Regions from separate parts of the Rhizobium sp. NXC14 genome, predicted to be linked through region 3. Evidence: predicted binding sites of a transcription regulator. Region 3 holds the regulator's gene; each other region holds the start of a gene.

What was found. The regulator PhoB, encoded in region 3, activates phosphate uptake and scavenging genes when phosphate is short. The targets are predictions, from matches to a motif close to TGTCATNNANCTGTCAT.
Region 1: a site for PhoB is predicted at 2,487-2,503, ahead of NXC14_RS20830 (DUF2794 domain-containing protein). Genes of this name have one in related genera too.
Region 2: a site for PhoB is predicted at 4,188-4,204, ahead of NXC14_RS04895 (DUF47 domain-containing protein). Genes of this name have one in related genera too.

The regions. Positions count from the first base shown of each region.
Region 1 is NZ_CP021030.1:4,256,102-4,263,352, reverse strand. It holds gene acnA (aconitate hydratase AcnA) at 1-1,142, shown strand, start outside; gene NXC14_RS20835 (thioredoxin family protein) at 1,487-2,227, shown strand; gene NXC14_RS20830 (DUF2794 domain-containing protein) at 2,526-2,927, shown strand; gene NXC14_RS20825 (GNAT family N-acetyltransferase) at 2,934-3,491, opposite strand; gene NXC14_RS20820 (Bax inhibitor-1/YccA family protein) at 3,599-4,327, opposite strand; gene NXC14_RS20815 (ABC transporter permease) at 4,501-7,044, opposite strand; gene NXC14_RS20810 (ABC transporter ATP-binding protein) at 7,041-7,251, opposite strand, start outside.
Region 2 is NZ_CP021030.1:1,007,360-1,014,610, reverse strand. It holds gene coxB (cytochrome c oxidase subunit II) at 1-750, opposite strand, end outside; gene NXC14_RS04910 (invasion associated locus B family protein) at 1,066-1,737, shown strand; gene tldD (metalloprotease TldD) at 2,205-3,620, shown strand; gene NXC14_RS04900 (GNAT family N-acetyltransferase) at 3,637-4,128, shown strand; gene NXC14_RS04895 (DUF47 domain-containing protein) at 4,293-4,934, shown strand; gene NXC14_RS04890 (inorganic phosphate transporter) at 4,934-5,947, shown strand; gene NXC14_RS04885 (pyrophosphatase) at 5,972-6,283, opposite strand; gene NXC14_RS04880 (D-alanyl-D-alanine carboxypeptidase family protein) at 6,360-7,251, opposite strand, start outside.
Region 3 is NZ_CP021030.1:510,599-517,849, forward strand. It holds gene pstC (phosphate ABC transporter permease subunit PstC) at 1-925, shown strand, start outside; gene pstA (phosphate ABC transporter permease PstA) at 922-2,244, shown strand; gene pstB (phosphate ABC transporter ATP-binding protein PstB) at 2,260-3,075, shown strand; gene phoU (phosphate signaling complex protein PhoU) at 3,120-3,833, shown strand; gene phoB (phosphate regulon transcriptional regulator PhoB) at 3,959-4,642, shown strand; gene NXC14_RS02530 (GcrA family cell cycle regulator) at 5,231-5,764, opposite strand; gene NXC14_RS02535 (aspartate aminotransferase family protein) at 6,189-7,251, shown strand, end outside.

The DNA.
Region 1 (7,251 bases), 750 kb from region 3:
TCTCCAAGACGATCAATGACAAGGGTCTGATTGTTTCCGGCGTGCTCTCCGGCAACCGCAACTTCGAAGGCCGCATCTCGCCCGACGTCCAGGCGAACTATCTCGCGTCGCCGCCGCTCGTCGTCGCCTACGCTCTTGCCGGCACGGTCCAGAAGGACCTGACCAAGGAGCCGATCGGCGAAGACCAGAACGGCAAGCCGGTCTACCTCAAGGATATCTGGCCGACCTCGCACGAGGTGCAGGAGTTCATTCAGAAGTACGTCACCCGCGAACTCTACGAAACCAAGTATGCCGACGTCTTCAAGGGTGATGCCAACTGGCAGGCCGTCCAGGTCCCGCCGGGCCAGACTTATGCCTGGGACGACAACTCCACCTATGTCCAGAACCCGCCCTATTTCGTCGGCATGGGCAAGAAGGGCACCGGCGTCTCCGACATCAAGGGCGCCCGCGTCCTCGGCCTGTTCGGTGACAAGATCACCACCGACCACATCTCTCCGGCCGGTTCGATCAAGGCGGCATCGCCGGCCGGCGCATACCTCATCGGCCATGACGTTGCCGTTGCCGACTTCAACCAATACGGCACGCGGCGCGGCAACCATGAAGTGATGATGCGCGGCACCTTCGCCAATATCCGCATCCGCAATCACATGCTTGGCCCGAACGGCAAGGAAGGCGGCTACACGATCCACTATCCGTCGAAGGAAGAGACATCGATCTACGACGCCGCCATGCAGTACAAGGCCGAAGGCGTGCCGCTCGTCATCTTCGCCGGCGTCGAATACGGCAACGGCTCCTCGCGCGACTGGGCTGCCAAGGGCACCAACCTGCTCGGCGTCAAGGCCGTAATCGCCCAATCCTTCGAGCGCATCCATCGCTCGAACCTGGTCGGCATGGGCGTCATCCCCTTCGTCTTCGAAGAGGGCACGACCTGGCAGAGCCTCGGCCTCAAGGGCGACGAGCTCGTCACCATCGAGGGGCTGGACAAGATCAAGCCGCGCGAGAGGAAGATCGCCAAGATCACCTATGGCGACGGCACGGTGAAGGAAGTTCCGCTGCTGTCGCGCGTCGATACGCTCGACGAGGTGATCTACCTCAACAATGGCGGCATCCTGCAGACGGTTCTGCGTGATCTCGCTGCCTGATTGTCGAGCATGATGCCGAAAAGTGTGAGCGGTTTTCGGACAACATCATGCTCTGCTTCTTTGATGTAGATCCGGATTCAGATTTTAGGCCGAATCGGCCTGGAATCATCCGGATCTAGGAGCTTGCTACGATAATGGCCGCCGGAGAGCAATTTCCGGCGGCTCTTCTTTGCGGCGACAGTATTCGATGGGCTCACGATGATTTGTTTTCAGCGCTTTCCGGGCGAGCTACGTCTCACCCGTTCGTGACTTTTCGTTTGGACCCGGAAGGATTATTCGTACGTTCATGTCTCAGAGCCTTCGGTTCCAAAACGCCGCCGGCGCTGAAAAAGAGGTGCAGGTGAATGTCCCCCCGTTTCTTGATTTCGCTGATCGCCGGCGTTGCTTTTGCAGGCTCGCTGCATGCCGAAGACGGCAAGCCCAGAGGCGTCGTCGAGCTTTTCACGTCACAGGGCTGCTCCTCCTGTCCTCCCGCTGATGCCGCCTTCCGCAAGCTGGTGAACCAAGGCGATGTCATCGCGCTCGCCTATCACATCGACTACTGGAATTATCTCGGCTGGGCCGATACGCTGAGCTCGAAGGAAAATACCGAGCGGCAGTACGGCTATGCGAGGACAATGGGTCGCAGCAACGTCTATACGCCGCAAGCCATCGTCAACGGGCGCGGCCATTTGGCCGGCGCCGATCTCACCGGCATCAACAGCAAGATCGACACCTACAGCAGCGAAGGCAATGGGCTGACCGTTCCCATCAGCGCGGCGATGCGCGGCGACGAGCTGGAGATCAAGATCGGTGCCGGACAGGGCAAGGCCAATGTCGTCATGGTCTATTTCGACAAGGAGAAGACAATCGACGTTGAAAAAGGCGAAAACAGCGGAAAGAAAATCTCCTATCTGCACAGCGTCACCAACGTCGAAACCGTCGGCATGTGGGATGGCAAGGCGACCAGTCTGACGCTACCGGCGAGCGTCTTGCAGCGGCCGCAGCTCGAGGGCTGCGCAATCCTGCTACAGTCGGCCACGGCCGACGGCGATCCGGCGGCGATCCTCGGCGCGACCGTGGTGATGGCGGGAAAAAGCATCTGATATTTCACCCGAGTACGGGTGAAATGCGGGCGGCCCGGCCGAGCGTATTCGGGGCTGGGGTTAAGGTCGATACGCTCCGCCGGGCCCTTTGGCGCGCTGGCGCCAAACCGGGATGCATAAATCTCCCGCAAATGAGGCGCTGTTTTGACTGAAATGCGGCACTGGGGAGAAAGCATTGCTTGGTCCCCAGCGAACGTGACTGGACCTGCGGCGAATGTGAGGAGCGCCGCTCTTGCAATTTGCGGCGGCTCGGGCAAACTGTCACTCTCCTGTCACAAGCGGAGGCCTTGGAGACCTGATGACAGATCAGCCGGATTTGCGACACGGCGAAAGCCGCTCCGTCGACAATAGTTCCTCGGTCATCGTCGATCTCAGGGAATACAAACAAAGCAAGGACCCGCTTCCGGTGACTTTCCATCGGCGCGAGCTGGATGCGATCCTCTGGATCTACGGCCGCATGGTGGGCGAGGGGGAATGGCGCGATTACGCCATTGACCATCTGAAGGACAGAGCGGTCTTTTCCGTCTTCAAGCGCTCTGGCGAGATGCCGCTCTTCCGGATCGAAAAGAACCCGAAGCTTGCCGCCAAGCAGGGTGCCTATTCCGTGATCAATATCAACGGCATGATCCTGAAGCGCGGACACGAGTTGAACCAGGTCCTCAAGGTATTCGACAAAACCTTGAAACTCGTGGACAAATAACTCTTATCAGCCCGCAAACAGCGTACCGGGGTAGGTGGAGGGATTCGGATCGGTTGTCATGCCCTCGCCGAGGCTGCGCTGCATGAGCATCGTGTCCAGCCAGTGGCCGTGCTTGTAGCCGGTGCCCTTCATCAGGCCGACCTCCACAAAACCTGCCTTCAGATGAAGCGCGATTGAGGCCGGGCTCGCGCCACCGATGACGGCCACCATCTGACGAAAACCAAGCGCGGTGCAGCGGTCGATCAGCTCGATCATCAGTGCCTTGCCGATGCCACGGCCGCGGGCTTCGGGGGCCAGGTAGATTGAATCCTCCACCATCCAGCGATAGGCGGGGCGGGTGCGGAAGGCCGACGCATAAGCGTAGCCCAGGAGTTTCCCGTCCGCATCGGCCGCGGCGATGTAGGGATATTGCTGACTGACTATTGCGGAAAAACGCTGGGCCATTTCGGCCTCGGAGGGCGGCGCAATCTCGTAGCTTGCAACGCCATTCAGGACCGAGTCACCATAGATCTCCGTGATGGCGGGGATGTCGGCTTGGGCGGCGTTGCGCAGGAGGAAGGACATCGGGGCGGCAGGTCCATCGGAAGAGCAGGCTCCTCTAAAATCATCCCTGCGAAACCGGCGCAACAAAAAAGGCGGCCGAAGCCGCCTTTTCGATCGCATTGCGCCTGTTATCTGCGGTTGCCCATGAACTGCAGCAGGAACATGAAGAGGTTGAGGAAGTCGAGGTAAAGCGTCAGTGCGCCCATGATGGCCTTGCGACCGGCGACAGCGACGTCATCGGCTTCATAGTAGAGTTCCTTGATCCGCTGCGTGTCGTAGGCGGTGAGGCCTGCGAAGATCAGCACGCCGATCACCGAAATCGCGAACTGCAGCGCGGATGAAGCCAGGAAGATGTTGACGAGCGAGGCGATGATCAGGCCGAAGAGACCCATGATCAGGAACGAACCCATCGCCGACAGGTCACGCTTCGCGGTATAGCCGTAAAGCGACAGTGCGCCGAAGGAAGCGGCGGTGACGAAGAAGGTCTGAACGACGCTCTGGCCGGTATAGACCAGGAAGATCGACGAGAGCGACAGCCCTACCAGGGCGGCATAGATCCAGAAGGTGGTCTGGGCGGCGGAGACGCTCATCTGATGAATGCGGAAGCTCAGGAAGAAGACGACCGCAAGGGGGGCAAGGATGACGACCCAGCGCAACGGCGACTGGAACAGAAGCGCGCCAAACTGGGTGAGCTGGCCGTCCTGGACCGCGAAGTTGAATCCGAGATATGCGGCCACGCCGGTGATCGCCAGGCCGAGCGCCATCAGGTTGTAGACCTTGAGCATATATGCGCGCAGGCCTTGATCAATCATCTCGCCGGTCTGGACGCGGCTTTGATAGTTACGAAGATCAGCCATAGTTTCCTCTTACAAGCTCCGAAGGAGATACGGTGTCGGGGTTCTCGACCCGGGCGCCGCTGCGGAGCTCCAGCATGCCTGCAGACAATATGAGGCCTTCGCCCTTTGCAAACAAGGGGCCTGCAACGGCGCGGCCGGTTAAATCGCCGTAAGGTGAAGGCCTTGGGACAGCTTCAAAGCTCGCGCAGCACGGGCGCCGCCTTCTGCCCGAGGATGCGCCAGGTGCCGATGAGGCCGATGCCGACTGTCAGAACGAGTGCCGTCACCAGCGTCAGGCCCGCCACGTCAGGCAGGAAGGCAGACGGCAGTCGCATGATGCGGGCGACGATGAACCAGGCGGCGATGGCGCCGGCAAAGAGTGCGAAGATCGCAGTCGCCAGTCCGAGGATCAGATATTCGTAGCTGAAGGCACGAATCAGCATGGCGCGGGTGGCGCCGAGCGTCTTCAGCACCACCGCATCGTGGGTGCGCGTCCTGTTGCCGGCGGCGAGCGCACCGGCCAGGACAAGAATCGAGGCGATGAGCGCCACCGATGCGGCGGCACGGATCGCTGTCGCAAGCTGCTCGACGAGCTGGTTGACGATGTCGATCGCGTCCTTGACTCGCACGCTGGTGATCGTCGGATAGGTATTGGTGACGGATTTCAGGATCGCCGCATCTTCGGCCGGCGTCGAGGAGGGATCGGTCAGGGTCGCCAGCCAGGCATGCGGGGCGCCGCGGAAGGTGTTCGGTGAGAAGACCATGACAAAATTGATCGACAGTGATTCCCATCGGACGCGGCGCAGATTGGCAATCTTTGCCGTGATATTGCGCCCCAGCACGTTCACGGTCACCGTGTCTCCGATCTTGAGCCCGAGTTCATGCGCCTCTTCCGAGGAGAAGGAGACGAGCGGCTCGCCGCTATAATCCTTGTGCCACCAGATGCCTTCGGTGAGGGCGGCATTTTCCGGCAGCGTGTCGGCGTAGGTGATGCCTCGATCGCCGTTCAGCACCCATCGGCCGGCGGCCGGCACATTCATCTTGGTGACGTCCTCGCCGTTGAAGGCGACGATCCGGCCGCGCAGCATCGGCACCTCCATCAACTTGCCCTTCGGCGCCTGCGTCTGGACAAGATTGCGGAAGGCGTCGACCTCGGCACTCTGAATATCGACGAAGAAGAAGTTGGGTGCACCCTCGTTCATTCGGCCGGTCAGCTGCTGGCGCAGGTTGCCGTCGATCAGGGTCAGGGTCACCAGCAACGCCAGGCCAAGGCCGAGCGAGAGCACGACCGATGGCGTCAGCGCGCCGGGGCGGTGGATGTTGCCGATTGCGAGCCTGAGCGCCGGCGAATGAACACGCGGGCTGCGGCGCGCGAGCCAGGCGATCAAGGCGGCGACGAGGCGCAGGACGACGAAGGCGAAGACGATCGCGCCGACGAAGACGACGGCGATGAAACGATCATAGGCGGTGAGGATGGCAAGGCCGGCAAGGGCAGCCATGAAGAGGGCGGCAAGCAGGATATAGGGCCAGGACGGTAGACGGCGGGCCTCAAAACCCTGCTCGCGGAAGAGCGCGGTGGCCGGTACTTCGCGGGCATGGCCGAGCGGCAGAATGGCGAAGGCGAGCGTGGTCAGGATGCCGAAGAGCGTCGCAAGCAGCAGGGCACTGGGATAGAGGGTCGGCTCGGTCGAGACCGGCAGGAATTGCGCCAGGAACTGTGCTGCAAAGATCGGCGACAGGGCGCCGATGACGAGGCCGGCCATAATGCCGCCAAGAGCGATGATGGCGATCTGAAAGAGATAAATCAGAACGACGACGGCGGCCGGAGCGCCGAGGCATTTGAAGGTGGCGATGGTGGTGCGCTTGGAATCGAGGAAAGCACGCACGGCGTTGGCGACGCCAACACCACCGACGATCAGGGCTGTGAGGCCGACCAGCGTCAGAAATTGCGAGAAACGGGTGATGTTTTCAGTGAGCGAGGGTGCTGCGCGGTCGCTGGTGCGGATCGCCCAGCCGGCAGAGGGAAACTCCTTGGAGGCACGCGCCTGGATGCCCGACATGGCGCGCTTGTCTTCCAATCGGATCTTATAGGCGTGTTCAACCAGACTTCCGGTCTGGATCAGCCCCGAGGCTTCGAGCGCCTGTCGGCTGACAAGCAGACGCGGCGCAAAACCGAAGCCTTCCGACAGCGCGTCCGGCTCGGTCTTCACTGTACCGGTAATGCTGAGCTTGACATTGCCGAGCAGCAATTCGTCGCCGATCGCAAGGCCGAGCCGATCGAGAAGCAGCGGGGCGGCGACCGCGCCATAGGTGCCGCCTTGGCCGGAAAGCAGGGCTGCAAGCGGATAGTCCGGTTCGGCGACGAACCTGCCGTAGAGCGGATAGGCGTCATCGACCGCCTTGACCTCGACCAGCGCCTGATCGGAACCGTCAGGCTTGCGGGCCATCGAGCGCAGACCCGTTGAAACCGAAACGGTTCCCAGGCCCTGAAGGAAGCTCATTTCCTGAGGTGTCGCCTGGCGATTGTTGAGTTCGAAGCGGACGTCGCCCGCCAGCAGCTCCTGCCCCTGCGAGGCGATCGTGTCGGTGATCGACTGCGAAACGGAATTGACGGAGGCGATCGCCCCGGTGCCGAGTGCGATGCAGGCCAGGAAGATATAGAAGCCGCGGATGCCGCCTCGCAACTCGCGAAGCGCCAGGCGAAAAGCGAGCGCGACGCGTGGCGTGACCATGCTCATGCGATTGCCGCTTCGCTGCGGCGGGCAGCGCTGTCGCCCTCGATCCTGCCGGAACGGACGCGGATCTGGCGCGAGCAGCGGTTTGCAAGCGAGACGTCGTGGGTGACGAGAAGCAGGGTCATGCCGCGCTCGGCCTGCTTGGCGAAAAGAAGGTCGGCGATCTGTCGGCCGGTCTCGGTATCGAGATTGCCGGTGGGCTCGTCTGCA
Region 2 (7,251 bases), 500 kb from region 3:
GGCGATCGGCATGAACGCATGGTCCTTGCCGCAGAGTTCGGAACACTGGCCATAGAACAGGCCTTCGCGCTCGGCCCTGAACCAGGTCTCGTTCAGGCGGCCCGGCACGGCGTCGATCTTGATGCCGAAGGACGGCATGGCGAAAGCGTGGATGACGTCGGTCGGTGCCGCGGTCACGAGAACGCGGACCGTCTTATTGACCGGCAGCACCAGCTCGTTGTCGACGGCGAGCAGTCTCGGATAGACCGACTTGTCTTCCTTGCCGGCGGCCGCGCGATCCTGATCCTTCAAGAGGTAGGAATCGAAGGCGAGCGGGCTGTCGCCCGAACCTTCATATTCATAGTTCCACTGCCACTGGGTGGCGGTCGCCTTGATCGTCACGTCAGGATTTTCGGGCAGCGTCAGCTGGGCTGTCAGAAGGTTGAAGGAGGGAATGGCGAGGAAGAGCAGCACCAGGACCGGCCCCACGGTCCAGATGACCTCGATCAGCGTATTGTGGCTCGTGCGCGACGGAACCGGGTTAGCGCTGGCGCGGAACTTGAAGCAGACGACGATGAGCAGGATCAGGACGAAGAGCGTGATCGGAACGATAAACCACAGGGTATATTGTTCGAACCAATGAATTTCCCGCATGATCGGCGTCGCCGCCGGCTGCAGCGTCGCCTGCCACGGCGTCGGCTGGTCGGCATATGTGCCGGAAGCAAAAAGCAGACAGACCAGCGTGGTCAGGGCTGCATAAGCCTTCTTCATCACCTTATTATCTCCCTCGAGCGCTTGACCTGCTAAATCGAACGCAGAATCCTTGCCATCTTCAGCGCTTCAAACCACAGTTTGGCATTTGCCGCAACAGGCAGGAGCAATTGTCTATGCGGCATTTTTGCTTAAAGCACAGGCAGGCCGAACGGCAAAACATCCCAAGTTTTTCATCGGCATATGAAAAATGCCCTTTCCGGCCGATCCGCCCGCCGTACATTATATGACAAAGGTCCAATTTCTGCCGCAGTCCCCCGGTTTTCACGGGGTGGGGCTTTTCATTTCCGGTGGGCAGCTTCAACAATAGCCGCAATGATTCGATATCCAGAGGTTTCCATGGGTTTCCGTTCCCTCGCGCGGTCGCTTCTCGTGACTGCAAGCATCGCGGCCGCAGCGACGACGCCCGTCTTCGCGCAGCAACCCGCCCCTTCCCCGGCCACGCCCACCACCCCTGCACCGGCCACCCCTGCACCGGCCGCCCCTGCCCTGGCCCAGCAGCCCCCGGCTGCCAACCCGAATATCCAGGTGACGCCCGGCCAGACCCAGCCGCAGGCGCCGGGCACAGTGAAATCCAATCACGGCGCATGGTCTGTCGTCTGCGACAAGCCGGCCGGCGCGGCGACCGAGCAATGCGCGCTGATGCAGAATGTCATCGCCGAGGACCGGCCGGAGGTCGGGCTTTCCGTCGTCGTCTTGAAGACGGCCGACCGCAAATCGAAGATCCTGCGCGTGCTGGCGCCGCTCGGCGTGCTCCTGCCGAACGGCCTCGGCCTCAATGTCGACGGCAAGGATATCGGCCGCGCCTACTTCGTCCGCTGCTTCGCCGACGGCTGTTATGCCGAAGTCGTGCTCGAGGACGAGCTGCTGAAGACCTTCCGCAGCGGCGCCCAGGCCACCTTCATCGTCTTCCAGACCCCGGAAGAAGGCATCGGCATCCCCGTCGACCTCAAGGGCTTCGCCGAAGGTTTTGACGCGCTGCCGTGAGGCTGGCGGCCGTCTACCATGGGTCCGCCCCCCTCATCCGGCTGCCGCCACCTTCTCCCCGTAAACGGGGCGAAGGGACCATGCCGGGACCTCTCGGTTCCCACCTCACCCTCGCAGAGCAAGTCCCCTCGCCCCGTTTACGGGGAGAGGGTTAGGGTGAGGGGCAGTCCTCGAGATCGTTGTCGGCCGCTAGGCCAGTCACCGGAAAAAGAAGAGCGAGAACAACTCCACTCGCACCACGTCTCATCATTTCAAGCAAATAGGCCCCTAACTGATCATCTCAAAACAGCCGCGCCGCCACCCAGCGCGAAACGATAAAACGCTTACATCTCTTTCGAAGCCATTCCATTTCCAAGATCGCTCTGCCCAACAAAGAATAATTCGAAGACAGGGCTTCACTCCTTATAAGGTTGAGCCCTATCTAAGGCGCAAGCGCATTCCCGAACGCATGCCATTGGAGCCAGACCATGACCACCGATCTCCTGACGCTTTTCGATGCCGACGAGGCCACGATGCGCGGCCTTGTCGCCGAAGCGCTCGCCGGCGCCGATGACGGCGAGCTGTTTATCGAGCATGCCCAGGCCGAGGCGCTGACCTTCGACAATGGCCGGCTGAAGGGCGGCAGCTTCAATACGGAACAGGGGTTCGGGCTTCGCGCCGTTGCCGGCGAAGCCGTGGGTTATGCCCATGCCGGCGATCTCTCGGTGGCGGCGCTGAAGCGGGCGGCCGATGCCGTCGGCGCGGTGACGCGCGGCTATTCCGGCTCCTATGCTGCAGCCCCGCAAGGCACCAACAAGAAATTCTACGGCGACCAGAACCCGATCGGCCAGCCGAGCTTCGAGGAGAAGGTCAAGGTCCTGCAGGATATCGACGCCTATCTCAGGAGCAAGAACGACAAGGTGCGGCAGGTGACTGCTTCGGTCGCGGCGAGCTGGCAGGTCGTCGACATCCTGCGCGCCGACGGCCACCGTGTCCGCGACATCCGGCCGATGACCCGCATCAATATTTCCGTCGTGGTCGGCGAAGGCGAGCGGCAGGAGAGCGGCTCTCACGGCAGCGGCGGGCGCATCGGCTTTGGCGATTTCATTGCCGAGGGCAGCTGGCAATATGGCGCCGACGAGGCGCTGCGCCAGGCGCTCGTCAATCTGGAAGCGATCGATGCGCCGGCCGGCACGATGGACGTCGTTCTCGGCTCCGGCTGGCCGGGCGTGATGCTGCACGAGGCCGTCGGCCACGGGCTGGAAGGCGATTTCAACCGCAAGAAGACGTCGGCCTTTGCAGGCCTTCTCGGCCAGATCGTCGCCGCGCCCGGCGTCACCGTCGTCGATGACGGCACGATCGACAACCGCCGCGGCTCGATCACGATCGACGACGAGGGTACGCCGTCCGGCTACAACGTGCTGATCGAGAACGGCAAGCTGGTCGGCTACATGCAGGACCGGCAGAATGCCCGGCTGATGGGCATGGCGCCGACCGGCAATGGCCGCCGCCAGGGCTATGCCCACGTGCCGATGCCGCGCATGACCAACACCTATATGCTCGGCGGCGACAAGACGCCCGAAGAGATCATCGCCTCGGTGAAGAAGGGCATCTATGCCGTCTCCTTCGGCGGCGGTCAGGTCGACATCACCTCCGGCAAATTCGTCTTCGGCTGCACCGAGGCCTATCTGATCGAGAACGGCAAGCTCGGCGCGCCGATCAAGGGGGCGATGCTGATCGGCAATGGCCCGGATGCGATGAAGCGGGTGTCGATGATCGGCAACGACATGAAGCTCGATACCGGCATCGGCAATTGCGGCAAGGCCGGCCAATGGGTTCCGGTCGGCGTCGGCCAGCCGCATCTGCGCATGGATCAGATCACCGTCGGCGGCACGCAGACCTGAGGCGGAGTATTTCCTCATGGCAGAGATCGAAATCAGACCCTTTGCCGCCGGCGATGCCGATGACGTGCTGTCGGTGATCCTGCCGATTCAGCGCGAGGAGTTCGGCATCGACATCACAGCCGATGCGCAGCCGGATCTCCGGGTCATCCCGGATTTCTACCAATCCGGCAAAGGTCAGTTCTGGGTCGCCGTCAAGGACGGCGCGATCGTCGGAACGCTGGGCTTGAAGGATATCGGTAACAATCAGGCAGCGCTGCGCAAGATGTTCGTCGCCGCCGAGGTTCGCGGCCGCGAGCACGGCGTGGCAGCGCGGCTTCTCGAGCGCCTGTTCGACCACGCCAGAGATGCCGGCCTCACCGACATCTTCCTCGGCACCACGGACAAATTCGTTGCCGCCCATCGCTTCTACGAGAAGAACGGCTTTACCGAGATTGCCAAGAGCGCCCTGCCCCGCTCCTTCCCGCTGATGGCCGTGGACACCACGTTTTACCGGTATAAGGTCGGCTGACTGCGGATGCCGCAAAGGGTCGGCGGCCGATAACGGCCATGTTCCTGTCGCGCCACAACTGTCATAAAACTGTCACAAACCGAAACTCGGCCCTATCTCTTCAACGGGATAGGGTTTAGGACGGCTCGTCATCCATAGCGCAGATCAAAAATCACGAGGTGTTCATGCTGGGTTGGTTTCGGAAATTGATGCCGCGCGAAGACCGGTTTTTCGTCCTTTTCGAACAACATTCCAGAACGATCGTCGGCGCCGCACAGGCTCTGGACAGGTTGCTGTCGGGAGTAGAGATCGAGCATCAATGCGAAACGATCGTGCGGTTGGAAGATCAGGCCGACGATATAACGCGCGAAGTCATGCAGGCCGTCCGGCGTAGCTTCATCACACCTTTCGATCGTGGAGACATCAAGGATCTCATCCAATCCATGGATGATGCGATCGACATGATGCACAAGACCGTCAAAACCATCCGGCTCTTCGAGCAGACCAGCTTCGATCCGGGGATGCAGGAGATGGGCAAGACCGTTGTGGAAGCTGCCAATCTCATCGCCGAGGCCATTCCCTTGCTCGATCGCATGAACGCCAATGCGCCGCGGCTTTCTGCCATCGTCGAACAGGTCACGCGGGTGGAAGGGCGCTCCGACGAGTTGCACGAGCAGGGGCTCAAGGATCTGTTTCGCCGGCACCGCGCCGGCAATGCGATGGCCTATTTGATCGGCAGCGAGATCTACGGCGAGCTGGAGAAGGTGGTCGACCGTTTCGAGGACGTCGCCAACGAGATCAGCGGCATCGTGATCGAGAATGTCTGATGGATGCCGCCCTCGCTCTTCCGCTTCTTGTCGGCCTCATCGGCGTCGCGCTGCTGTTCGATTTTCTCAATGGGCTGCATGATGCGGCCAATTCGATCGCAACAATCGTCTCGACACGGGTCCTGAGGCCGCAATATGCGGTCTTCTGGGCGGCATTCTTTAATTTCATCGCCTTCCTGTTCTTCGGCCTGCATGTGGCCGAGACGCTCGGGACCGGCATCATCGATCCGGCGATCGTGACACCGCAGGTGATTTTCGCGGCCTTGATCGGCGCCATCGTCTGGAATGTCGTGACCTGGATCTTCGGTATTCCCTCCAGTTCATCCCATGCCCTGGTCGGCGGGCTGGTCGGTGCGGGCCTTGCCAAAGCAGGGTTGAGCTCGATCGTCTGGAGCGGCCTTCTCAAGACCGCGAGCGCCATCGTCATGTCGCCGATGATCGGGTTCCTGCTGGCATTGTTCCTCATTCTGGCGGTGACCTGGACCTTCATCCGGCAAACGCCTTTTGCCGTCGACCGGTCCTTCCGTTTTCTGCAATTCGTGTCGGCATCGCTCTATTCGCTCGGTCACGGCGGCAATGACGCCCAGAAGACCATGGGCATCATTGCCGTGCTTCTTTACTCGCAAGGCTATCTCGGTGGCAGCTTCCACGTGCCGCTCTGGGTGGTGATTTCATGCCAGGCGGCGATGGCGCTCGGCACCTTGTTCGGCGGCTGGCGCATCGTCCATACGATGGGCTCGAAGATCACCCGGCTGAACCCGATGCAAGGATTCTGCGCCGAAACGGGCGGTGCCTTGACGCTGTTCGGCGCCACCTGGCTCGGCATCCCCGTTTCGACCACCCACACCATTACCGGCGCCATCATCGGCGTCGGCGCCGCCCGGCGCGTCTCCGCCGTCAGGTGGGGGCTTGCCGGCAACATCGTGATCGCATGGATCATCACCCTGCCGGCCGCGGCAATGATTTCGGCAGTTTCGTTCTGGCTCGTGAGCCTGTTGGGCCAGCTCTCTTAGTCGATCGGACAGCTGACGTGGCGCTTAGGTCGTCTGTGCCGGCTGAAACCGCCACTTCCGTTCGACCGCGGCGGCGATGTCGATGTCGTTACGGCGAGCAAACAGCAGGAGGTGACCGAGCAGGTCGGCAGTCTCGTCGGCGAGATCGCGCCTGATATCCTCGGGAGAGCGGCCTTTGGCACGGCCCCGACCGGTCAGCCGGTTCCAGGCCTGGGTGAGCTCTCCCATTTCCTCCTGCAGCTTCAAAAGGAACCAGTCGTCATCCCGCTCGATGCCGCTCTCGGCGACATGGACAGCGGAAGCGGCTTCGAACTGGTCGGCGAGACGGCGCAGCATGGATGTTCTCCTTTTGTTTATGGAGGAGACGCTGATTCCCGCTGCTTGTCCAGAGCCGAGTATGATGCCGCTGGGATCAGCTGTGGTCGGGCAGCAGCACGCAGTCATAGGAGCGCTGCTTCAGCGCATCGCAGGCGGAGGCGGCGGCGTCCTTGCTGGCGAAGCCGACGAAGCGGGCGCGATAGATCCGGTTCGCCCCCTGCCCGACCGCCTCAGTGTAGGGCGAGGCGGAAACCAGCGGTGCGCCGCCTTCCGACTGGGCCTGTGCAAGAAGCGCACGCGCCGCATCGGCGCTGGGGGCCGCCGAAATCTGGATCTGCCAGGTGCCGTCGGTTTTCTCGGCCGGAGCCTTGCCGGTCTTGCCGGCATTCAGGATCTCGTCCATGGCGACAGGACGTTCCAGCGGCACGACGGCGTCATCGGCATAAGCCAGGCTCTTGCCTGCGGGATCTTCGTCCGGGCGCCGGGCGTTGAGCGGCACCGGAACATCGGAAGAGTCAGCCGCAGACGCGACTTCGACCGGTTCCCTGGCGCCGACGCTCGCCATCAGCCTGGCGCCGCCGGATGACGAGGCGCGGCCGAGATAGCGGTCGAGCAGCGCTTCCATCCTGGCGTCGCGGCTGCGGGCGGTGCGGCCGCCGAGCACGACGCCGACGACGCGGCGGTTGCCGTCTCTGACGGCGCTGACGAGGTTGAAGCCGGACGCGTTGGTGTAACCCGTCTTGATGCCGTCCATGCCCTGGTAGCGGTACATGAGATTGTTGTGGCCGCGCACGGTCTTGCCGCGGAAACTGAAGCTTGCCGTCGAGAACAGGCGGTATTCATTGGGATAATTCTTGATCAGCGCCACGGCGAGCGTCGACATGTCGCGCGCCGTCGTCACCTGGCGGCTGTCCGGCAGGCCAGAGGCATTGACGAAGACGGTGCGGCTCATGCCGAGCTGGCGGGCTTTGGCCGTCATCATCCGG
Region 3 (7,251 bases):
CCGCGTCGAGCGCGTCATGCTCTGGGGCCTGCTGCTCGCCTCCTCGATCGCCATCCTGACGACGGTCGGCATCGTGTTGTCCATGCTGTCGGAAGCCGCCCGCTTCTTTGCCGTCGTTCCCGCCGGCGAATTCTTCTTCGGCACCGTCTGGGATCCGCGCTTTGCCGGCGCCGGCAGCTCCTCCTTCGGCCAGTTCGGCCTGATCCCGCTCCTGCTCGGCACGCTATATATCGGCCTCGTCGCCATGCTCGTCGCCGTTCCGGTCGGCCTCTTCGCCGCCATCTATATGGCCGAATACGCCTCGCCGAAGCTGCGTTCCGTCTCCAAGCCTCTTCTCGAAGTGCTGGCCGGCATCCCGACGATCGTCTACGGCTTCTTCGCGCTCGTCACCGTCGGTCCGTTCCTGCGCGATTTCTCCGCCCAGATCAGTGGCCTGCTCTCCGGCAGCTACACCAATTTCATCCAGGCGCAGAGCGTTCTGACGGCTGGTATCGTCATGGGCATCATGTTGATCCCCTACGTCTCCTCGCTGTCGGACGACATCATCACCGCCGTGCCGCGGGCACTGCGTGATGGTTCGCTCGGTCTCGGCGCCACACGCTCCGAAACCATCAAGAAGGTGGTCCTGCCGGCCGCGCTTCCCGGCATCGTCGGCGCGCTGCTGATGACCGCCTCGCGCGCCATCGGCGAGACCATGATCGTCGTGTTGGCCGCGGGTGTCGCCGCCCGCATTCAGATCAACCCTTTCGAGCCGATGACCACGGTGACCGTCAAGATCGTCAACCAGCTGACGGGCGACCTTGAGTTCACCTCGCCGCAGACGCTGGTTGCCTTCGCGCTTGGCATCACGCTGTTCTGCATCACGCTTTGCCTCAACATCTATGCGCTCTACATCGTGCGCAAATACCGGGAGCAGTACGAATGACGAATATTGTTTCTCCCGCCATCGGTGCCACCGTTTCCAAAGTGCCGGCCCGCCGTGATATCGGCATCAAGCGCCGCTATGCCGCCGAGCGCCGGTTCCAGGCCTACGGTATCGCCGCCATCGCCTTCGGCCTTATCTTCCTCTTCGTCCTGCTGTGGACGGTGATCGGCAAAGGCTACACCGCCTTCCAACAGACGACGATCACCCTGCCGGTCGAATTCGCCGAAAAGACGATCGATCCGAACAGCAAGCGGGCGACCGATCCTTCGGTGCTGATTGCCGCCAACTATCCGGTTCTGCTGCGCGACGCGATCGTCAAGCAGCTGAACATCAATGCATCGAGCCGTCCGGATGTGCGCGATGCAACCGCCATGCTCTCCAAGAGCGCGCCGATCCAGCTGCGCGATCTGGTCGTCGCCGATCCCTCGATCATCGGCAAGACCGTCAACGTCACCCTGCTCGCCGATGCCAATATCGATAGCGCCAACAAGGGCCAGATCGATCTTTCCGTCGATGAGAAGAACCGCAAGGTCAACGACAAGCAGGTCAACTGGATGAACCAGCTGAAGGCGAGCGGCGCTCTTCAGAAGCAGTTCAACACCGGCCTCTTCGTCAACGGCAATTCCAGCCGTCCGGAGGCCGCCGGTCTCGGCGTCGCCCTCATCGGCTCGCTCTACCTGATGCTGATCGTGCTGGTTCTGTCGCTGCCGATCGGCGTCGCCGCTTCGATCTATCTCGAGGAGTTTGCGCCGAAGAACAGGCTGACGGACCTGATCGAGGTCAACATCAACAACCTCGCAGCCGTCCCGTCGATCGTCTACGGTCTGCTCGGCCTTTCCGTCTTCATCAACTTCATCGGCCTGCCGCGCTCGGCTTCTCTGGTAGGCGGCCTGGTGCTGACGCTGATGACCCTGCCGACGATCATCATCGCCACCCGCGCGGCCCTGCGCGCCGTGCCGCCTTCGATCCGCGCCGCAGCTCTCGGCCTCGGCGCCTCGAAGATGCAGATGGTGTTCCACCACGTCCTGCCGCTTGCCATGCCCGGCATCCTCACCGGCACGATCATCGGCCTGGCGCACGCGCTCGGCGAAACCGCGCCGCTGCTCTTGATCGGCATGGTCGCCTTCGTCGCCAATGCGCCCGCGACACCGCTCGAGCCCTCGACGGCCTTGCCCGTGCAGGTCTATATGTGGGCGAACGAGGCCGAACGTGCCTTCGTGGAGCGTACTTCGGGTGCCATCATCGTCCTGCTCCTGTTCCTGGTCGTCATGAACATGGGCGCCATCCTCTTGCGTCGTCGCTTCGAGCGCCGCTGGTAAACGGAGTTAAACATCATGAACATGCTGACGGAAGCTGCAGTTGAAAAGGCGCTGGATCAGAAGATGAGCAACGTCCCGTATAAAATGATCGGACAGGATGTCTCCGTATACTACGGCGAGAAGCGCGCGCTTTTCGACGTGAACCTGAACATCCGCGAAAACACCGTAACCGCCCTGATCGGCCCCTCGGGCTGCGGCAAGTCGACCTTCCTGCGAAGCCTGAACCGCATGAACGACACGATCGAGGGGTGCCGCGTTACCGGCAAGATCACGCTCGACAGCGACGATATCTATGATCCGGATATCGACGTCGTCGAACTTCGCGCCCGCGTCGGCATGGTTTTCCAGAAGCCGAACCCATTCCCCAAGTCGATCTATGAAAACGTCTCCTACGGCCCCCGCATCCACGGTCTCGCCAAGTCGAAGGCCGATCTCGACCAGATCGTCGAGAGCAGCCTGCAGCGCGCCGGCCTCTGGAACGAGGTCAAGGACCGCGTGCACGAATCCGGCACGGGCCTCTCCGGCGGTCAGCAGCAGCGCCTGTGCATTGCCCGCGCCGTTGCCGTCAGCCCGGAAGTCATCCTGATGGACGAGCCCTGCTCGGCCCTTGACCCGATCGCCACCGCCAAGGTCGAGGAGCTGATCCACGAGCTCCGCGAAAACTATACGATCGTCATCGTCACCCACTCCATGCAGCAGGCCGCGCGCGTCTCGCAGCGCACCGCCATGTTCCACCTCGGCAATCTTGTCGAGGAGAACGACACCGACAAGATGTTCACCAATCCGGACGATCCCCGTACCCAGGACTACATCATGGGTCGCTTCGGCTGATCACGGCCATCCGAAGCCTTCCCCTTATTCGAGGACAAAGCCCCATGGCATCGACACATATTTATTCTGCCTATGATGATGATCTGAAGTTCCTTTCCAGGCGGATTTCCGAAATGGGCGGCCTGGCCGAACAGATGGTCGCCGAATCGGTCCGGGCGCTGGTCAACGGCGATACCGCGCTGGCGCAGAAGGTCATCTCCGACGACGTGATCCTCGATCATACCGAGCGCGAAATCGGCGACAAGGCGATCGTCACCATCGCCCGCCGTCAGCCGATGGCGGCGGACCTGCGCGAAATCATGGGTTCGATCCGCATCGCCGCCGATCTCGAACGCGTCGGCGACCTCGGCAAGAACACCGCCAAGCGCGTCATCGCCGTGCAGAGCACCGGCGTGCCCCGCAAGCTCGCCCGCGGTCTCGAGCATCTCTCCGAGCTGGCGCTTGTCCAGCTCAAGGAAGTGCTCGACGTCTATACGACACGCGCTGCCGACAAGGCGACCGCCATCCGCGAACGCGACAACGAGATCGACGCCATGTACACCTCGCTGTTCCGCGAGCTCTTGACCTACATGATGGAAGATCCGCGCAACATCACGAGCTGCACGCATCTGCTCTTCTGCGCCAAGAACATCGAACGCATCGGCGACCATGCCACCAACATCGCCGAGACGATCTACTACATGGCAACAGGCGCCCAGCCGGAAGGTGATCGCCCGAAGGATGACAGCGCCAACACCGTCGGCGCCGCGACGGAATAATCCTTCCAAGATTGCGTGCGCGCCCGTTCGGGGCGCGCAAAGAGGTCGCAGCCAATTTCTGAATTTGCGCAGGACGCCTGCTTAGACCCCGAGTTTAAGGCTTGTGCGCGAGGAGACGGACACGCATGATCCCGAGAGTCGCAGTTGTTGAAGACGAGGAAGCGCTCAGCGTGCTCCTTCGCTATAATCTCGAAGCCGAAGGCTTCGAGGTCGATACCATCCTGCGCGGCGACGAGGCCGAAATCAGGCTTCAGGAGCGCACGCCCGACCTGCTCATCCTCGACTGGATGCTGCCCGGCGTCTCCGGCATCGAACTCTGCCGGCGCCTGCGCATGCGGCCGGAAACCGAGCGACTGCCGATCATCATGCTGACGGCGCGCGGCGAGGAGAGCGAGCGTGTGCGCGGACTGTCCACCGGCGCCGACGATTATGTCGTCAAGCCCTTCTCGACCCCCGAACTCGTCGCCCGCGTCAAGGCGATGCTGCGCCGTGCCCGCCCCGAGGTGCTGTCCTCGGTGCTGAAATGCGGCGATATCGAGCTCGACCGCGAAACCCATCGCGTCCACCGCAAGAGCCGCGAAGTCCGCCTCGGCCCGACCGAATTTCGCCTGCTGGAATTCCTGATGTCGTCGCCGGGCCGGGTCTTTTCCCGCTCGCAGCTGCTCGACGGCGTCTGGGGTCACGACATCTATGTCGACGAACGAACCGTCGACGTCCATGTCGGACGCCTGCGCAAGGCGCTGAACTTCTCCAACATGCAGGACGTCATCCGCACCGTCCGCGGCGCCGGCTATTCTATGGAAGCCTGAGGCTGAGGGAGTGTGTGAGATGGGCGTTCCCGCCAAACGCACGGCAGTACGGCTTGTGAGGCCCCCCTTGCCGTCGTCGATCGCAGCCGCTTCTTCGCCAGCGTCATTGCGCCGGCGAGGCTTATGCGTCTCGGCACCACCTTTCCATCGCGCCTGCAGAGCCGACTTGTCCCGGCATCACCTCTCCTCCGTCATCCCAGGGCTTGACCCTGGGATCCATCGGGCCGGCGCTGCGGGAACAGGGATGCATCCAACTGCAGGGAAATTATCGAAGCCGAGTGCTTGGTTGTCGATCCCAGGGTCAAGCCGGGTCAAGCCCCGGGATGACGGAGCGTGTGGTTGGCGCTCTCGCCAAACGCGCCGGTGGTGCAACCTGTAGCACCCGTTTTTGCCGCCGATCCATCGCCGCTGCAGAACCAGCTTCATCGCACTGGCGTGGCTTATCTGTCCAGGCACCACTTCTCCTCCAAGCCCCGGGATGACGGAGTGTGGGGTTGGCTTGGTTGCTAAACGCAAAGGTCACTTCCCCAATCGAATAAAAAAACGGGCCACTCGGCCCGTTTCTCGTTCTCGGCAATACCTGTCCGCTCAGCTGACCCGTGCCGCGGCCCGGCGCCTTTCGTTGATCGGCTGATAGGCAAGCTTCTGATGATAGCTGCAATAGGGCGAATTGTCGGGGGACTCGCAGCCGCAGAAATGGAAATCTTCCTTGAGCGGGTCGCCGACCGGCCATTTGCAGGTGCGTTCGGTGAGCTCCGTCAGGCCGAGGCGGCGAGAAATCGGCACGACCACATTGCCGGCCGGCACATATTCCATTTCCTCGACGGCATCGACCTCGATCTCTTCCTTCAGCATCGTTGCGCCCTGTTGACGGGTCACGGTGCGGGTGGTGATCCGGGAGGCGTAGTTCGGCGCGCGCGGCGCGGCTGTCTGGCGCTTCGGCGTGCGCGCCGCGGTGGCCGTGCCGCCGGCCTTGGCGCGGCCGGGAAGGCTGAGCCTGTGCACCTTGCCGATAACGGCATTTCGGCTGACGCCGCCAAGCTGCGCAGCAATCTGGCTGGCGCTCAGTCCTTCGGCCCAAAGCTTCTTGAGTTTCTCGACCCGCTCGTCTGTCCAGTTCATGCCCTGTCTCCACCTTTTGCGTTGGTGATGGCAGAATCCCTCACCGTTGTCCCGGAAGCCTCCGAAACAAGAAACGCTTGATCAATTTTGGTGACTAGTTCCGCCGCATGCAGTCTAGTAATTGAACTTTAACCTAGTGTGAGGCTGACTCCGTGACAAGAGTCGCGGGAATCCGGATGAATCGAATTTCAAGTTTTCCCCAACTTGCTGCCTCTGCGTGGCATTTCTGCAATAATGCCTGTTGAAGGCCGAAAGTGCCGCTGCACAAGCTTGCTGCATAGGCTAAGGCGCCAGTTTTGTTGACATTGCAGCGCGAAAAGGAAATAGTACCGCTCGCCGCCGAAAGGCGGCATTTTTGATTTTTTGGACCTGGTTTTGTTAGCCGGAGTCCGTGCAAGACAACATTGAACGGGAGACCCGCGCCATGGCTGAAGCCGCGCCGCTTTATGACACCTATTCTCGCGCCCCGCTGCGGTTCGAGCGAGGCGAGGGCGTATGGCTGATCACCGAGAGCGGCGAGCGCTATCTCGATTTCGGCGCCGGTGTCGCCGTCACCTCCGTCGGCCATGGCAACCCGCATGTGGTCGCGGCGCTGAAGGAGCAGGCCGACAAGGTCTGGCACCTCTCCAACATCTATGAGATCCCCGGCCAGGAGCGCCTCGCCAAGCGCCTGACGGACGCTACCTTCGCCGATAAGGTGTTCTTCACCAATTCTGGCGCCGAGGCGCTCGAATGCGCCATCAAGACCGCGCGCCGCTACCAGTTTTCCAAGGGGCATCCCGAGCGGTTCCATATCATCACCTTCGAGGGTGCCTTCCATGGGCGCACGCTCGCGACGATTGCCGCCGGCGGTCAGGAGAAATATCTCGAAGGTTTCGGCCCCAAGGCTCCGGGTTTCGATCAGGTGCCGTTCGGCGACATCGAGGCCGTCCGCGCCGCCATTACCGATGCGACGGCCGCAATCCTGATCGAGCCGGTGCAAGGCGAGGGCGGCGTGCGTCCCGCCACCGGCGAATTCATGAAGGCGCTTCGCCGGATCTGCGACGAAAACGGCCTGCTGCTGATCCTCGACGAGGTCCAGACCGGCGTCGGCCGCACCGGCAAGCTCTTCGCCCATGAATGGTCCGGCATCACGCCCGATATCATGGCCGTTGCCAAGGGCATCGGCGGCGGTTTCCCGCTCGGCGCCTGCCTTGCCACGGCCGAGGCTGCCTCCGGCATGAAGGCCGGCACGCATGGTTCGACCTATGGCGGCAATCCGCTGGCCATGGCGGTCGGCAGTGCCGTACTCGACGTCATCCTCGCCGATGGCTTCCTTGAGCATGTGCGCGACGTCGCGCTCGTCTTCCGCCAGGGGCTGGCCTCGCTCAAGGATCGGTATCCCGATGTTATCGAGGATATCCGAGGCGAGGGGCTTCTGCTCGGCGTCAAGGCTGCGGTTCCCTCGGCCGAATTGCTGCAGGCGATCCGCGCCGCGCATCTGCTCG